4 regions of the Mesorhizobium sp. WSM4976 genome follow, and region 4 is predicted to be linked to each of the others. Evidence: predicted binding sites of a transcription regulator. Region 4 holds the regulator's gene; each other region holds the start of a gene.
What was found. The regulator LexA, encoded in region 4, represses DNA repair genes until DNA is damaged. The targets are predictions, from matches to a motif close to TGTTCNNNNTGTGTTCNG.

Region 1: the regulator LexA is predicted to act here: its motif matches at 2,262-2,279, upstream of P9272_RS06770 (metallopeptidase family protein).
Region 2: the regulator LexA is predicted to act here: its motif matches at 844-861, upstream of parE (DNA topoisomerase IV subunit B).
Region 3: the regulator LexA is predicted to act here: its motif matches at 1,107-1,124, upstream of P9272_RS22155 (ATP-dependent helicase).

What each region holds. Positions count from the first base shown of each region.
Region 1 is NZ_JARTVT010000004.1:183,777-187,069, forward strand. Features, by position in the region: gene P9272_RS06760 (CoA ester lyase) at 230-1,102, shown strand; gene P9272_RS06765 (DUF1737 domain-containing protein) at 1,189-1,395, shown strand; gene P9272_RS06770 (metallopeptidase family protein) at 1,681-2,118, opposite strand; gene P9272_RS06775 (hypothetical protein) at 2,302-3,293, shown strand, end outside; gene P9272_RS06780 (DUF6504 family protein) at 3,290-3,293, shown strand, end outside.
Region 2 is NZ_JARTVT010000020.1:61,283-64,575, forward strand. Features, by position in the region: gene parE (DNA topoisomerase IV subunit B) at 1-779, opposite strand, end outside; gene cpaB (Flp pilus assembly protein CpaB) at 1,034-1,954, shown strand; gene P9272_RS23540 (type II and III secretion system protein family protein) at 2,062-3,293, shown strand, end outside.
Region 3 is NZ_JARTVT010000018.1:120,085-123,377, reverse strand. Features, by position in the region: gene P9272_RS22170 (LysR substrate-binding domain-containing protein) at 1-66, shown strand, start outside; gene P9272_RS22165 (hypothetical protein) at 279-461, opposite strand; gene P9272_RS22160 (hypothetical protein) at 590-757, shown strand; gene P9272_RS22155 (ATP-dependent helicase) at 1,150-3,231, shown strand.
Region 4 is NZ_JARTVT010000032.1:49,600-52,892, reverse strand. Features, by position in the region: gene kynU (kynureninase) at 1-1,038, opposite strand, end outside; gene lexA (transcriptional repressor LexA) at 1,493-2,227, shown strand; partial or broken gene P9272_RS30210 (ComEC/Rec2 family competence protein) at 2,221-3,293, opposite strand, start outside.

The DNA.
Region 1 (3,293 bases), on a different contig from region 4:
CAGCGGGATGTGTGAGGCGTTTGCATGCCGGCTTTGTTGCCCGGCGGTGCGGAAAGCGCGCGGCGGAATGCAGGAGGTTTTCCGCAAGGATTTGCAGTTTTCGTGCAGGGCAGTTGCCATTGAGACAGGACAATCGCATGGGGCGCTCCGCTAGCGCTGCCTTATGCGATTGTCCTGCCCTCGAGGGACTCGCCTTGCCTCATCCGCCATCACCCGGCATAGATCGGCCATGACCGTCGACACCTACCGCCCGCGCCGCTCGGTGCTTTACATTCCCGCCTCGAACGACAAAGCGCTCGCCAAGCTCGGCTCGCTTGCCTGCGACGCCGTCATCATCGATCTCGAGGACGCCGTCCCGCCCGCCGACAAGGCTGCCGCGCGCGACAAGGTGGCCGGCATCCTGGCCAACCGCGAGAAACGCTGCGAGATGGTGGTGCGCATCAACCCTTTGGCCAGCGAATGGGGCGCCGACGATCTTCGGGCTGTCGCCAAGGCCGAGCCCGACGGCATTCTCCTGCCCAAGATCGGCGCGCCGCGCGACCTCCTCGAGGCGGGCGACCTGCTCGACGACAATTCGGTGCCGGACGGCGTGAAACTATGGGCGATGGTCGAGACGCCCAGGGCGCTGCTCAACATCGGCGCCATCGCCGAGCTCGGCCGCGATCCGGCCTCGCGCCTTAATTGTTTCGTTGCCGGAACGAATGACCTGGTGAAGGCGACCGGCGTTCTGGCGGACCGGCGCTATCTGATGCCCTGGCTGATGCAGCTGGTGCTCGCGGCGCGCGCCGGCGGCCTCGACGTGATCGACGGCGTCGCCAATGATTTCCGCGACCTGGACGCTTTTGCCGGCGAATGCGCCGAGGGGGCGGCCATGGGCTTTGACGGCAAGTCGCTGATCCACCCCGCCCAGATCGAGCCGGCGAACCGCGCCTTTTCGCCGGCGCCCGAGGCGCTGGCTCAGGCACGCGCGATCCGGGATGCGTTCGCGCGACCCGAAAATGTCGGCAAGGGGGTCATCGCACTGGACGGCCGCATGGTCGAGCGGCTGCATCTGGCGCAAGCCGAGAAACTTCTGGCGAAGGCCGCGATCATCGGCGCATGATGCGCAGCGCCGAAGCATGTCGCCCAAAAAGCGCGCGGCGGTTTTGGGAAACGACACGCTGAGACAATTACGATCAGAGGCGAAAAATGAAACTCTACCGCTTTCTGTCCGGTCCGGACGATGCAACCTTCTGTCACAAGGTCACCGCTGCGCTGAACAAGGGCTGGCACCTGTTCGGTTCGCCGACCTATGCCTATGACAAGAAGACCAAGTCGATCCGCTGCGGCCAGGCCGTGGTGAAGGACGTCGAAGGCCAGGAATACACGGCCGACACCAAGCTCAGCGACTGGTAGGGAAAGCGCCCCCTCACCCGGCCTCCGCTTCGCTCGGCTGACCTCTCCCCGAGGGAGGGCTTTGCACGGGGGAGAAGGTGGCCGCGAAGCGGCCAGATGAGGGGGAGTCGCCACGAAGAACGATGCGGATGACGAGGTGCTTTAAGGTGTGTTGAGATTCAGGTCAGGCTGCGCCGAAAATGGTGGTTTCCGAGAACCGGAGCGGAGCGTACTTTTCGTACGTGAGCACCGGAAGCGCAGGAAGCCGCCATTTGCAGGCCGGTCTCACCTGAATATCAACACACCTTACCCCGCCGCCGCCTGCTCGGCGGCTTCCTCGATCCGCTCCATGTCGTCGTCCGACAGGCCGAAATGGTGGCCGATCTCGTGGATCAGCACGTGGGTGACGATGTCGCCCAGCGTCTCCTCGTTCTCCGCCCAGTAGTCGAGGATGGCGCGGCGGTAGAGCGTGATGCGGTTCGGGCCCTCGCCGGTCTGCGGGTTCCAGCGCTCGGCGATGCCGCGTCCCTCGAACAGGCCGAGCAGGTCGAAAGGCGTCTCCAGCGACAGGTCGTCCATGATCTCGTCGGTCGGGAAATCGGCGATCTGGATGACGATCTCGCCGGTGAGTTGGCGGAACTCGTCCGGCAGATGGGCATAGGCCTCCAGCGCCATAAGCTCCAGCTCGTCCATCGACGGCGAGAGCTGATCGTGCCAGGTGCGGGTCTTGTAGATGCGGGCCATGAACTGTCCTTTGATCCCGGCATATAGGCTTTCGCGCCGATAGAGGCAAATGAGCCGGCCGGCCGTGCGCTTTCAGGGTAAAAGGCGAAGGAATAAATTCCTTCTGACTCTGCTTGACTCTTCCGGCACCCTCTGGAATCTATAAGAACATAACAGGAACAATTGCTGCCGGAAGTGGACGTCATGGCGATGAGCGCCGTGGCGCGGGACACTGTTTTTGCCCTGCGCCGCCAGATCGCGAAGATCGAGGGAACGTTGCCCGAGCGCCTGCAGGCGCCGGCGCCTGGAGCAATTCCAGGAAAAGTGCGACGCGGTTTTCCGTCCGGAATTGCGGAAAAACAAATCTCTGCCGATGTTACCGGATCGGACAGGACACTTGTCCGGCGTGGCCTCGCCGTGGCTTCGGCGGACGCTTTCCTGCGTACCGGCATCGAACGTTTCGACACCGCCCTCGGCGGCGGCCTGCCCAGGGCGGCGCTCAGCGAGATCCATGGGCTGGAGACCCGCGATGCCGGCGCGGTCGCCGGCTTCGCGCTCTCGCTCGTGAGCCTGATCCTCAAGGAGAAGCAGGGCCTGCCGATCCTCTGGGTCGGCACGGCGGAAATCTTCCACGAGGCCGGCCTGCCCTATGCCAGGGGCCTTCATGCCCTGTTCGGCATCGAGCCGGAGCAATTGTTGTTTTCCGAGGCCCCGAAACTGCTCGACGCGCTGTGGATCGCCGAGGAGGCCGCCCGCATGACGGCCTTCGCCGCGGTCATCCTCGAGATCCGCGGCAGCCCCCGGCTTCTCGACCTCACCGCCACGCGCCGGCTGCACGCCCGTGTCCAGAACGCCGGCCGTCCGCTGCTGTTGCTGCGCCAGGCCGGCGAGGCAGATCCAACCGCCGCACCGGTGCGCCTCATCGTCTCGGCGGCGCCCGCGGCGAACCGCGAGACGGTCGCCGGACCACTCGCCGGCTCGATCGGCCGCCCAGCCTTCAAAGTCGATATCGGCAAGAGCCGCACGGCCCTGCCCGGACAATTCACACTGGAGTGGAACCCAAATGAGCACGCTTTTGCGGAAAGAACAGAGAATCCTGTCGCTGTGGTTCCCGCATCTCAGCGCGGAGCGGATCCTGCGCCAGCGTCTGGGGCGGTCCTGGCGTTCCCGGCCCTCGCAGCACCTGCCTCTGGTGA
Region 2 (3,293 bases), on a different contig from region 4:
TTGGCCGGCGTCTGGTCCTTCTCCTTGATCAGCGACGGATCGCAGGTCCAGCGGATCTCGACGCCGCCGAACAGATAGGCCTTCGAGCGCGCCATGCGATAAAGCCGAGCCGGCTCGAAGGCAGCACCCTTGCCGAAGATCTGCTCGTCGGGGTGGAAGCGTGTCCTCGTGCCGCGGCGGTTATGAACTTCGCCCAGATGCTCGAGGCCACTGACCGGGACGCCGCGGGAAAAACGCTGTCGGTAGAGCTGGCGGCCGCGCGCGACCTCGACCTCGAGATGGTCGGACAGCGCATTGACCACCGAAACACCGACACCGTGCAGGCCGCCCGAGGTCTCATAGACCTTGGAGTCGAACTTGCCGCCCGAATGCAGGGTCGTCATGATGACTTCGAGCGCCGGCTTCTTGAATTTTGGATGCGGATCGACCGGGATGCCGCGGCCATTGTCGGTGACGGTCAGGAAGCCGTCGGCGGAAAGCTCGACATCGATGAAGGTGGCGTGGCCGGCCACGGCTTCGTCCATCGAATTGTCGATAACCTCGGCGAACAGGTGATGCATCGCCTTGTCGTCGGTACCGCCGATATACATGCCCGGACGGCGTCGCACCGGCTCGAGACCTTCCAGCACCTCGATATCGGCGGCGCTATAGCTCTCGCTGCCGTCGCGAGCGGCGGTCGAGCGCTTCGCGGCTTGCACGAGCGGATCGGCGGGACGCGAGGGCGCACGCGGCTGTGCGGGCTTTTCCATCTTGCCGAAGAGATCGTTGCTGTCGTCCATGCTGGCCTAGCGTCCGGTAATGCGAATCACGTCTCGATACTGCCACGCTTTTGGCGGGTGAACGAGTTCCTGTTCCGTTCAGGGTTCAAACTGTCTCTTATTCCAAAACCATTCGATAACCAAGCCGGGTGAAATAGGGCGATCGGCGGGTCGCCGGATTCCCGATTCTTTAACATTAACGCCTAAGCGTGGGGTCCAACTAACAAAAGACCACGGGCGTCAGGGGTTTCGTTGTGCGGGGCAGAGCCATAACCATGATCGGTATCGCAGCCGTCTTCGGCGCGATCTCGATCTTTGCGGCGGACTTCTGGGTCAAGAGCCAGGCAAAGGCTCAGTCCGAGGTCAAGGTGGTCACGGTCGAAGCTCCGCAGCAGCCCAAAGTCGAGTTCAAGACCATCGTGGTGGCTCAAGCGCCACTGCGATACGGAATGGAGCTCGGACGGCCACAACTGGCGGAGATTCCGTGGCCGCAGGATTCGTTGCCGCAAGGCGCTTTCCCGACGATCGACAAGCTGCTTGCCGATGGCAGCCGTGTCGTGCTGTCGCCGATCGAGGTCAATGAACCGGTGCTGCTCACCAAGCTGTCGGGACCGAATGGTCGCGCCACGCTTTCCAACATGCTGTCGCCCGGGATGCGGGCCGTCACCATCCGCACCGACGAAATTGCCGGTGTCGGCGGCTTCGTCACGCCGGGAGACCGGGTCGACGTCGTCCTGACGCGCGACGCGGGAGACATCCAGGAAGTATCCAAGAATGCTCAAGGGGCGGCCGGCTCGACGGTGACGTCCGAGGTCGTCGTCTCCGATGCCAAGGTGCTTTCGGTCGGGCAAGGCGCCGACGAGCGCAAGACCGCGCCGCAGGTCGCCAATTCCGTGACCCTCGAAGTCACCGACGAAGGGGCGCAGAAGGTGGCGTTGGCCCGTACCGTCGGCACGCTGTCGTTGTCACTGCGGTCCGCCGCCGACGCAACCACCGGCAATGGCGGGCTTACGACCATCTCTTCCTTCGGCGGTTCAGCCGCCGCAAAGGTACAGGCGAGCGCCGCCTCGCTTGTCAGCGCCGCGACGAAGGGATCCGACGAGCCGAAATTCAAGACGGTGATCGTGACGCGCGGCGAGAAGGTCGAAGAATACAAGGTTCCGTCACGGGAACCACCGCAGGAACTGCAGCAATAGCCGGTGGGGACCGGCGGGACGGGGACAACATGTTCGGGTTTGATGCATTTCGGACGGCCGGCGGATGGCGCCTTCCTGGCGTGATCGCGTTGGCGGCGTCGCTGGCTATGTTCGGCTTCGCCGCGCCGGCAAGGGCGGGCAATGACGTCGTCTATGTCTCGGCGAACAAGAATGCCTCGATCAAGGTCGCCAAGGGCAAGCCGAAGACGATCATGACGAGCGCGGCCTTCTACCAGATCGTCATCGGCGATCCGGAGATCGCCAACGTCAATCCGCTGACCGACAAGTCCTTCTATGTGCTGGGCAACAATCTCGGGACAACTGGCATTGCCCTGTTCGACCAGAACAAGCAGCTTGTCGGTACCATCGACATCGAGGTGACGCTGGACACCGACCAGTTGGCCAGCACCATCCGCGCCAGCGTGCCGGATGCCAAGATCAAGGTCGGTTCGGCAAACGGCCGTGTCGTGTTGTCGGGCGAGGCCGACGATGCCGTCGCAGCTGACAAGGCGAGCAAGATCGCGTCGCGCTTTTCCGGCAACGAAGAAGTTATCAATTCGGTCAACATCTCGTCGTCGCAACAGGTGCAGCTCAACGTCCGCTTCGTCGAGATCAACCGCCAGGCCGGTCAGGACCTCGGTGCCAAATACTCTGCCAATTTCGCCTATGGCATCGGCAACCGCAAAGTCGTGCTGAATCCGGATGGGGGGAGCGTAACTGGCGCAGGCACCGGTGAGATCATCGGCAGCCTGCTGTCGAACGGCTTGTCAATCGATATCGCCATCAAGGCGCTGGAGGAACGCGGCCTGGCGCGGCGGCTCGCGGAACCGAACCTGATTGCCCGTTCGGGCCAGACGGCGAGCTTCCTCGCCGGCGGCGAGTTTCCGATTCCGGTTTCGGAAGACAACGGCAAGATCAGTGTCACCTACAAGAAATACGGCGTCGGCCTGGATTTCACGCCGACGGTGCTCAAGGACGGCCTGGTGAGCCTCGATATCGCGCCGGAAGTGTCGTCGATCGACCCGTCTGCTTCCATCCAGGTCAGCAGCGGCATTTCCATTCCGGCTTTCATCGTGCGCCGCGCCAGGACATCGGTCGATCTCAAGAACGGCCAGAGCTTCATGATTGCCGGCCTTCTGCAGTCGCAGAACGACATCACGACATCGCGGGTGCCCGGGATCGGCAAGCTGCCGGTGCTCGGTCCGCTGTTCTCCTCGAAATCCTATCAGCGGCGCGAGACCGATCTGGTCATCATCGTCACGCCGTACCTGGTCAAGCCGGTCGATCCCTCGAAGAAGATGGTCGAGCCGACCGACGGTACCCGACCGGCAAGCACTGC
Region 3 (3,293 bases), on a different contig from region 4:
GCGGCGCTGACGCAGCGCCAGCTCGACACCGAGATCGCCGGCGGACAGCCGGGGCGCGCGGCCTAAGCAGCGCCGCTCGCGAACCTTCAGGACTTTCCGGGTATTTCCACTGACTGTAGCCGGCTAGCGCGATCGCACCATGACGTAAGGCCGAGACTCAGCTATGTTGGATTGCGCGGCGGGCCTGATTTTCCCGCTTGGCCGGCGCTATCCAGCTTCCTCCCAAGCAGCGCCGGCCTTCTTCGTTTCAGGCCGATGACAATTCAGCCCGCCCTGCCCTATTGCTTCGGCGCCGTACCCTGCTGGTCACCGCCCGTAGTCGATTTCGGCACCGGGTTCTTGTCGACCTGCGGGTTCTGGTTGACCTCATCGCCCGGCGCCTTGGTGGGTTGCACGCTGCTGTCGCAGGCGGCGAGCACGAGCCCTGCCGCAAGAGCCAGCAGCACAGGAAGCTTCTTCATGACGACCTCCTCTCGTTCGCCCCTTTCATGAATGCAAACGAGGCGGTGGCGGTTTGGTTGCGCGTGAGGGGGGAACCAACCGGCCCACGCCCGGTTGGAAGCCAATCGAACCGCATGAGGAGACGATGATGATCCGCCTGCTACTTACCGGCCTTTTCGCCTATACCGCCTATCGCGTCGCCGTCAGGATCATCGACGAGGTGCCTGGCGATGTCGCGCCGCTGGACATGCCGGGCGATGAGAGGCGCGCGCTGCGGCGCCAGTCGGCGGCGATGGGAGTGGAGCCGAAGCGGTAGTTGCCCTTTCCTTATCCCCCGGACGTGGCTGGGGGATGCACACATCTTCTGTGGGGGCGCTGACTGATCGACCTGAGGCTTGATTGCCACGTGGTTCCCCCAATCCGTCGCTGCTTCGCAGCGCCACCTTCCCCCCTCCGGAGGGAAAGGAAGGGAGCATTGCTGGACGAGCGTTGCCGGAAAAAAGGCATGGGCGCCTTTCCTCTACCCCGTCGATGGGGGAGAGGTGGCTCGGCGAAGCCGAACGGAGCGGGGGTCGACCAGCGCTCCGTTAGACAGTGCATACGCCAACCCGCGGCCGGCGCATCCCCTCTCCGGCCGCGGCAATCTCTCCCCGCTAGCGCGGGCTAGGAAATTATTGCGAACAAAGCAGAAACGATGCTTGATGGGCGATGAACATCGCCGCTCGTGATTCGTCCTTCGAGACGCCTGCCTATCTTGCCCGGCTGAATGACGAGCAAAGGCTGGCGGTAGTGCATGGCGACGGCAAGGTGGCGGCACCTCTGCTGGTGATCGCCGGCGCCGGTTCCGGCAAGACCAACACGCTGGCGCATCGCGTCGCCCATCTCATCGTCAAGGGCACCGATCCGCGCCGCATCCTTTTGATGACGTTTTCCCGGCGCGCCGCGGCCGAGATGGCCAAGCGGGTCGAGCGCATCGCCGGCGAAGTGCTAGGGCGCGACGCGGCCATCATCGCCGACGCGCTCGCCTGGGCCGGCACGTTTCACGGCATCGGCGCCAGGCTCTTGCGCGACTATGCCGAGCAGATCGGGCTCGATCCGGCCTTCACCATCCATGACCGCGAGGATTCCGCCGACCTGATGAACCTTGCCCGACACGAGCTGGGATTGTCGAAAACCGAAAGCCGCTTCCCGACCAAAGGCACCTGCCTGCAGATCTATTCGCGTGCGGTGAACGCGCAGGCGCCGCTCGGCGAAGTGCTGGGCTCGGCCTTCCCCTGGTGCGCGGCATGGGCGGAGCAGTTGAAGGAGCTGTTCGCGGCCTATGTCGAGGCCAAGCAGGCGCAGAACGTGCTCGATTACGACGACCTGCTGCTCTACTGGGCACAGATGGCGGCCGAGCCGGAAATCGCCGCTCACCTCGGTTCCCGCTTCGACCATGTGCTAGTCGACGAATACCAGGACACCAACCGCCTGCAGGCCTCGATCCTTCTGGCGCTGAAGCCGGACGGCGCGGGCCTGACGGTGGTGGGCGACGACGCGCAGTCGATCTATTCCTTCCGCGCGGCGGAAGTGCGCAACATCCTCGATTTCCCAAAGCAGTTCGCGCAGGCAGCGGCGGTCGTCATGCTGGAGCGCAACTACCGCTCGACCGAGACGATCCTTGCCGCAGCCAACAGGGTGATCGGCGAGGCCAGCGAACGCTTTACGAAGAACCTTTGGACCGAGCGCCGGTCCTCGCACAAGCCGCAGCTGGTCAGCGTGCGCGACGAGGCCGAGCAGGCGAATTATGTCTGCCAGGCGATCCTGGCCGAACGCGAGGCCGGCACGGCGCTGAAGTCGCAGGCGGTGCTATTCCGCACGTCGAGCCATAGCGGACCGCTGGAGGTGGAGCTGACGCGCCGCAACATCCCCTTCGTCAAGTTCGGCGGGCTGAAATTTCTCGACGCCGCGCATGTCAAGGACATGCTGGCGATGCTGCGCTTTGCCGAGAACCCGCGCGACCGCGTCGCCGGTTTCCGCGTGCTGCAGCTGATGCCGGGGATCGGCCCGTCCGCTGCCTCGCAGATCGTGGATGCCATGGCGACATCGCTGGACGAGACGCTCGGCCTTGCCCGCTTCCGGCCGCCGCAGCGCGCCGCGCAGGATTGGCCGGTGTTCCTCGACATCTATAGCGGGCTGCGAGCCGGTGCCAAATGGCCGGCCGATCTGGAACGGATCAGGCTCTGGTACGAACCGCATCTGGAGCGCATCCATGAGGATGCGATCACGCGCCGCGCCGATCTCATCCAGCTCGAGCAGATCGCTTCGACCTATCCGTCGCGCGAACGCTTCCTGACCGAGCTGACGCTCGACCCGCCCGACGCCACCAGCGACCAGGCCGGGCCGCCGCATCGCGACGAGGATTACCTCATCCTGTCGACCATCCATTCGGCTAAGGGCCAGGAATGGAAGAACGTCTTCGTGCTGAACACGGTCGATGGCTGCATCCCGGCCGATCTCGGCGTCGGCACCAAGGAGGACATCGAAGAGGAGCGCCGGCTGCTCTATGTCGCGATGACGCGAGCCAAGGACAGTTTGCACTTGGTGGTGCCGCAGCGCTTTTATCCGCACAACCAGGCGGCGCGCGGCGACCGCCATGTCTATGCCTCGCGCACCCGCTTCATCCCGGCCTCGATTCTTCCGGCCTTCGAACAGTCGTCCTGGGCGAGTGCGGCGCTCAAGGACGACCCGCGCCAGCGGCCGGGCGTCAAGGTCGATCTCGGCGCCCGCATGCGCGGCATGTGGAAATAGGGCTCGGCTTAGCGGAAACCAAAGGTCAAGATCGGCGTTCTTCGAGGCGATTGGCCGGAATT
Region 4 (3,293 bases):
AAACGACACCTGGCTGCCGCGATCAGCGCCGTTGCGCGGGCTTTCCAGCTCGAGACCGAACGCGCCGCATCGAGCTTCGACAAGCCGGATGAACAGATCCGTCAGCGCGACGCTCTTCTCGCGCACGGCCGTCATGTCGACTTCGTCCCAGAGATCGAGCGCGCCTTTCAGCGCTCGCATCGACAACACTGGCTGCGTTCCGCACAGGAACCGCCGGATGCCCGTGCCGGCGGCGTAGCCCTGCTCGAACGCAAACGGCCGGGCATGGCCCCACCAGCCGCTGAGCGGCTGGCTGATATCGGGATGATGGCGGGTGGCGGCATAGATGAAGGCCGGCGCGCCCGGCCCGCCATTGAGATATTTATACGTGCAGCCGATGGCGAAATCGGCATTCGAGCCGTCGAGTTCCACCGGCAGGGCACCGGCCGTGTGGCAGAGGTCCCAGACGATCAGCGCACCGGCGTCATGGGCCTTGCGAGTCAGGGCCGCCATGTCGCGCAACCGGCCGGACTTGTAATTGACGTGGTTGACCAGGATGACCGCGACATGGTCGTCGATCAGGTCCTCGATCTTCGGCGCATCGACGCCTTCGAGCCGCAGCACCGTGCCGGGCCGCGTCGAGGCCACCCCTTCCGCCATGTAGAGGTCGGTCGGGAAGCTGTCGCCTTCGGCAACGATCACTGGGCGGCCGGGTCGCATTGCGAGCGCCGCATGCAGGACCTTGTAGATGTTGATCGAGGTGGTGTCGCATACGACCGTCTGGCCAGGCGCGGCGCCGATCAGACGTCCGAGCCGGTCGCCGAGTTTGACAGGCATGTCGAACCAGCCGGCGGTGTTCCAGGCGCGGATCAGGTCCTGCGCCCATTCCTGCTTCGCGGCCGTCTCGATCTCGTTGAAGACATTGATTGAAGCGGCGCCCAGTGAATTGCCGTCGAGGTATTTCACGCCATCCGGCAGGACGAAGCGATCGCGCAGGGCACGCAGCGGGTCCGCGGCATCCATTGCCTCGACCTCGGCAAGATCGGGAATTCTCCTCATTGTGCTGTCGCCTCCGTTTCGAACCAGGCCGCTGCATCCCCGGCGACCAGGGCGGTTGTCTCATCCCCGTCCGCGACACGGCAAGAACCTTCTGGCCTATGTCAGCTGGTCCATAGACGGCAAAGGCCGAGGACCGGAATCATCGCCAACGTTGGCATTTTGGGTTCGTTTCGTTCACGGTGCGGCACATGCACGGATGAACCGACGCGAACACCTCAGCGCTTCCGCGATGGTGTCGCGTCTCAATTTCAACATAAGGAGAATTGCAGAATCGAGCGGAATCAATGACACAGCCCCAGTTGCAGGCGGCCGGGCACCGCCGGATGCAACATTCTTTCGCCAGCCTTAAGAAATTCATTAAACTTTAAACGGTTGCGGAACACAACTGGAACAGATAGTGTTTGTTCTGGGTTTGTTTTTCTGATTCTGGTTTCGGAACCCGTGGGGGCCGCCAATGCTGACGCGCAAGCAACATGAACTCCTGATGTTCATCCATGAACGCCTGAAGGAGAGCGGGATCCCTCCATCCTTCGACGAGATGAAGGAAGCACTGGACCTGGCCTCGAAGTCCGGCATCCATCGGCTGATCACGGCGCTGGAAGAACGCGGTTTCATTCGCCGGCTACCGAACCGGGCGCGCGCGCTGGAAGTCCTGCGGCTGCCCGATTCGATCGCGCCGGGCCTGAATGCCGCGAAGAAGTTTTCGCCGAGCGTCATTCAAGGCGGTCAGGGCAATCTAAGTCGCCAGGTCAAGCCGGCAGCGCCGTCGCGTACGCCGACACCCAGCAACGACGACGACGCCGCTTCGGCCGTATCCATTCCGGTGATGGGCCGCATCGCCGCCGGTGTTCCGATCGATGCCATCCAACACCAGACGCATTCGATCTCGGTGCCGCCGGACATGATCATGGGTGGCGAGCATTATGCGCTGGAGGTCAAGGGTGACTCCATGATCGAGGCCGGCATCTTCGACGGCGACACCGTCATCATCCGTAACGCCAACACAGCGAGTCCGGGCGAGATCGTGGTGGCGCTGGTCGACGATGAGGAAGCAACGCTCAAGCGCTTCCGCCGCAAGGGCGCCTCCATCGCGCTGGAGGCTGCCAACCCGGCCTACGAGACCCGCATCTTCGGGCCGGATCGGGTCAAGGTGCAGGGCAAGCTCGTCGGGCTGATCAGGCGCTACTGATCCGGCTGCGAGGGCTTGGCCCTCTCAGGTTTTTCATATGGCGGCAGTCCCCGGGCCTCGCGCGTGTATCTGCGCTGCTCGTGCCAGGGCCGATATGGCTTTTCGACGGCATATTGGATGGCTGCTCGCGCGGTTGCCGATTGTGGATCGAAGAAGACGGCGGCGCTGCCGTCACGCGCCAGCTGGCGCTTGGTGACGACAAGCACACGCTGATCCCAGCAGGGATTGTAGGCCGTGGCATCGTTGATGACGATGAGGTCGGCAAAGCCGCAGGCAGGCCGTGCGCTGTCGCGGTTTTCGGCGAGCGCGACGATCGCACCGGACGGATGCCGGCCAATGCAGAGGTCGCCGGTGCAATAGAAGGGTGAGCCGGGCGGCAGGTCGACCGGGTCGGCGATATCGAGAGCGTCTTTGGCGAATTCTCTGGCGACACAATTTCCTCGGCCTTCAGCGCCCGCTTCCAATTGTCGGTCGTGAACTCGTTCGAGCGTTCGCGGTTGACGGCAAGCTCGCCGCCGCCGATCGGCATCGCCACCAGATGCGCGTCCTCGGAAATGAGGACATCCGGCGTGCGCACATGTGGGATCGCCAGCATTGCGGCGAGAGCAATGGGAACAGCGGCAAGCCTCAGCCAGGTGGTGGCCATGGTCGCGATGACGAGCGCGATCGTCGCCAGCAGCACCGACTGGATCGAGATCAATCCCACGGCATCGACCGGCGAGCGCTCGGAGATCCATGCCGAAATGGCGATCATCGCCGTCAGGCCCTTGCCCATCACATAGAGGAAGGGGCCGTCGAAGCCGAACGGCATGGCGAGCGCGCTCAACACGGCGAACGGCATGACGACCAGCGAGACGATCGGCATGACCGCCAGATTGGCGAGCAGGCTGAGCGGCGACACGCGCTGAAAATGCCAGATCGCAAACAGCAAGGTCGCGCTGCCCGCGATGAGCGAGGTCACGGCGGCGCCGCCCACGCCAACCGCCAGTTTTCGCGACAGGAACCTCAGGAACGAACGCTTTGCCGGCGGCACGGTCATTTTGCCGGCCCGATAATCGGCAAAGCC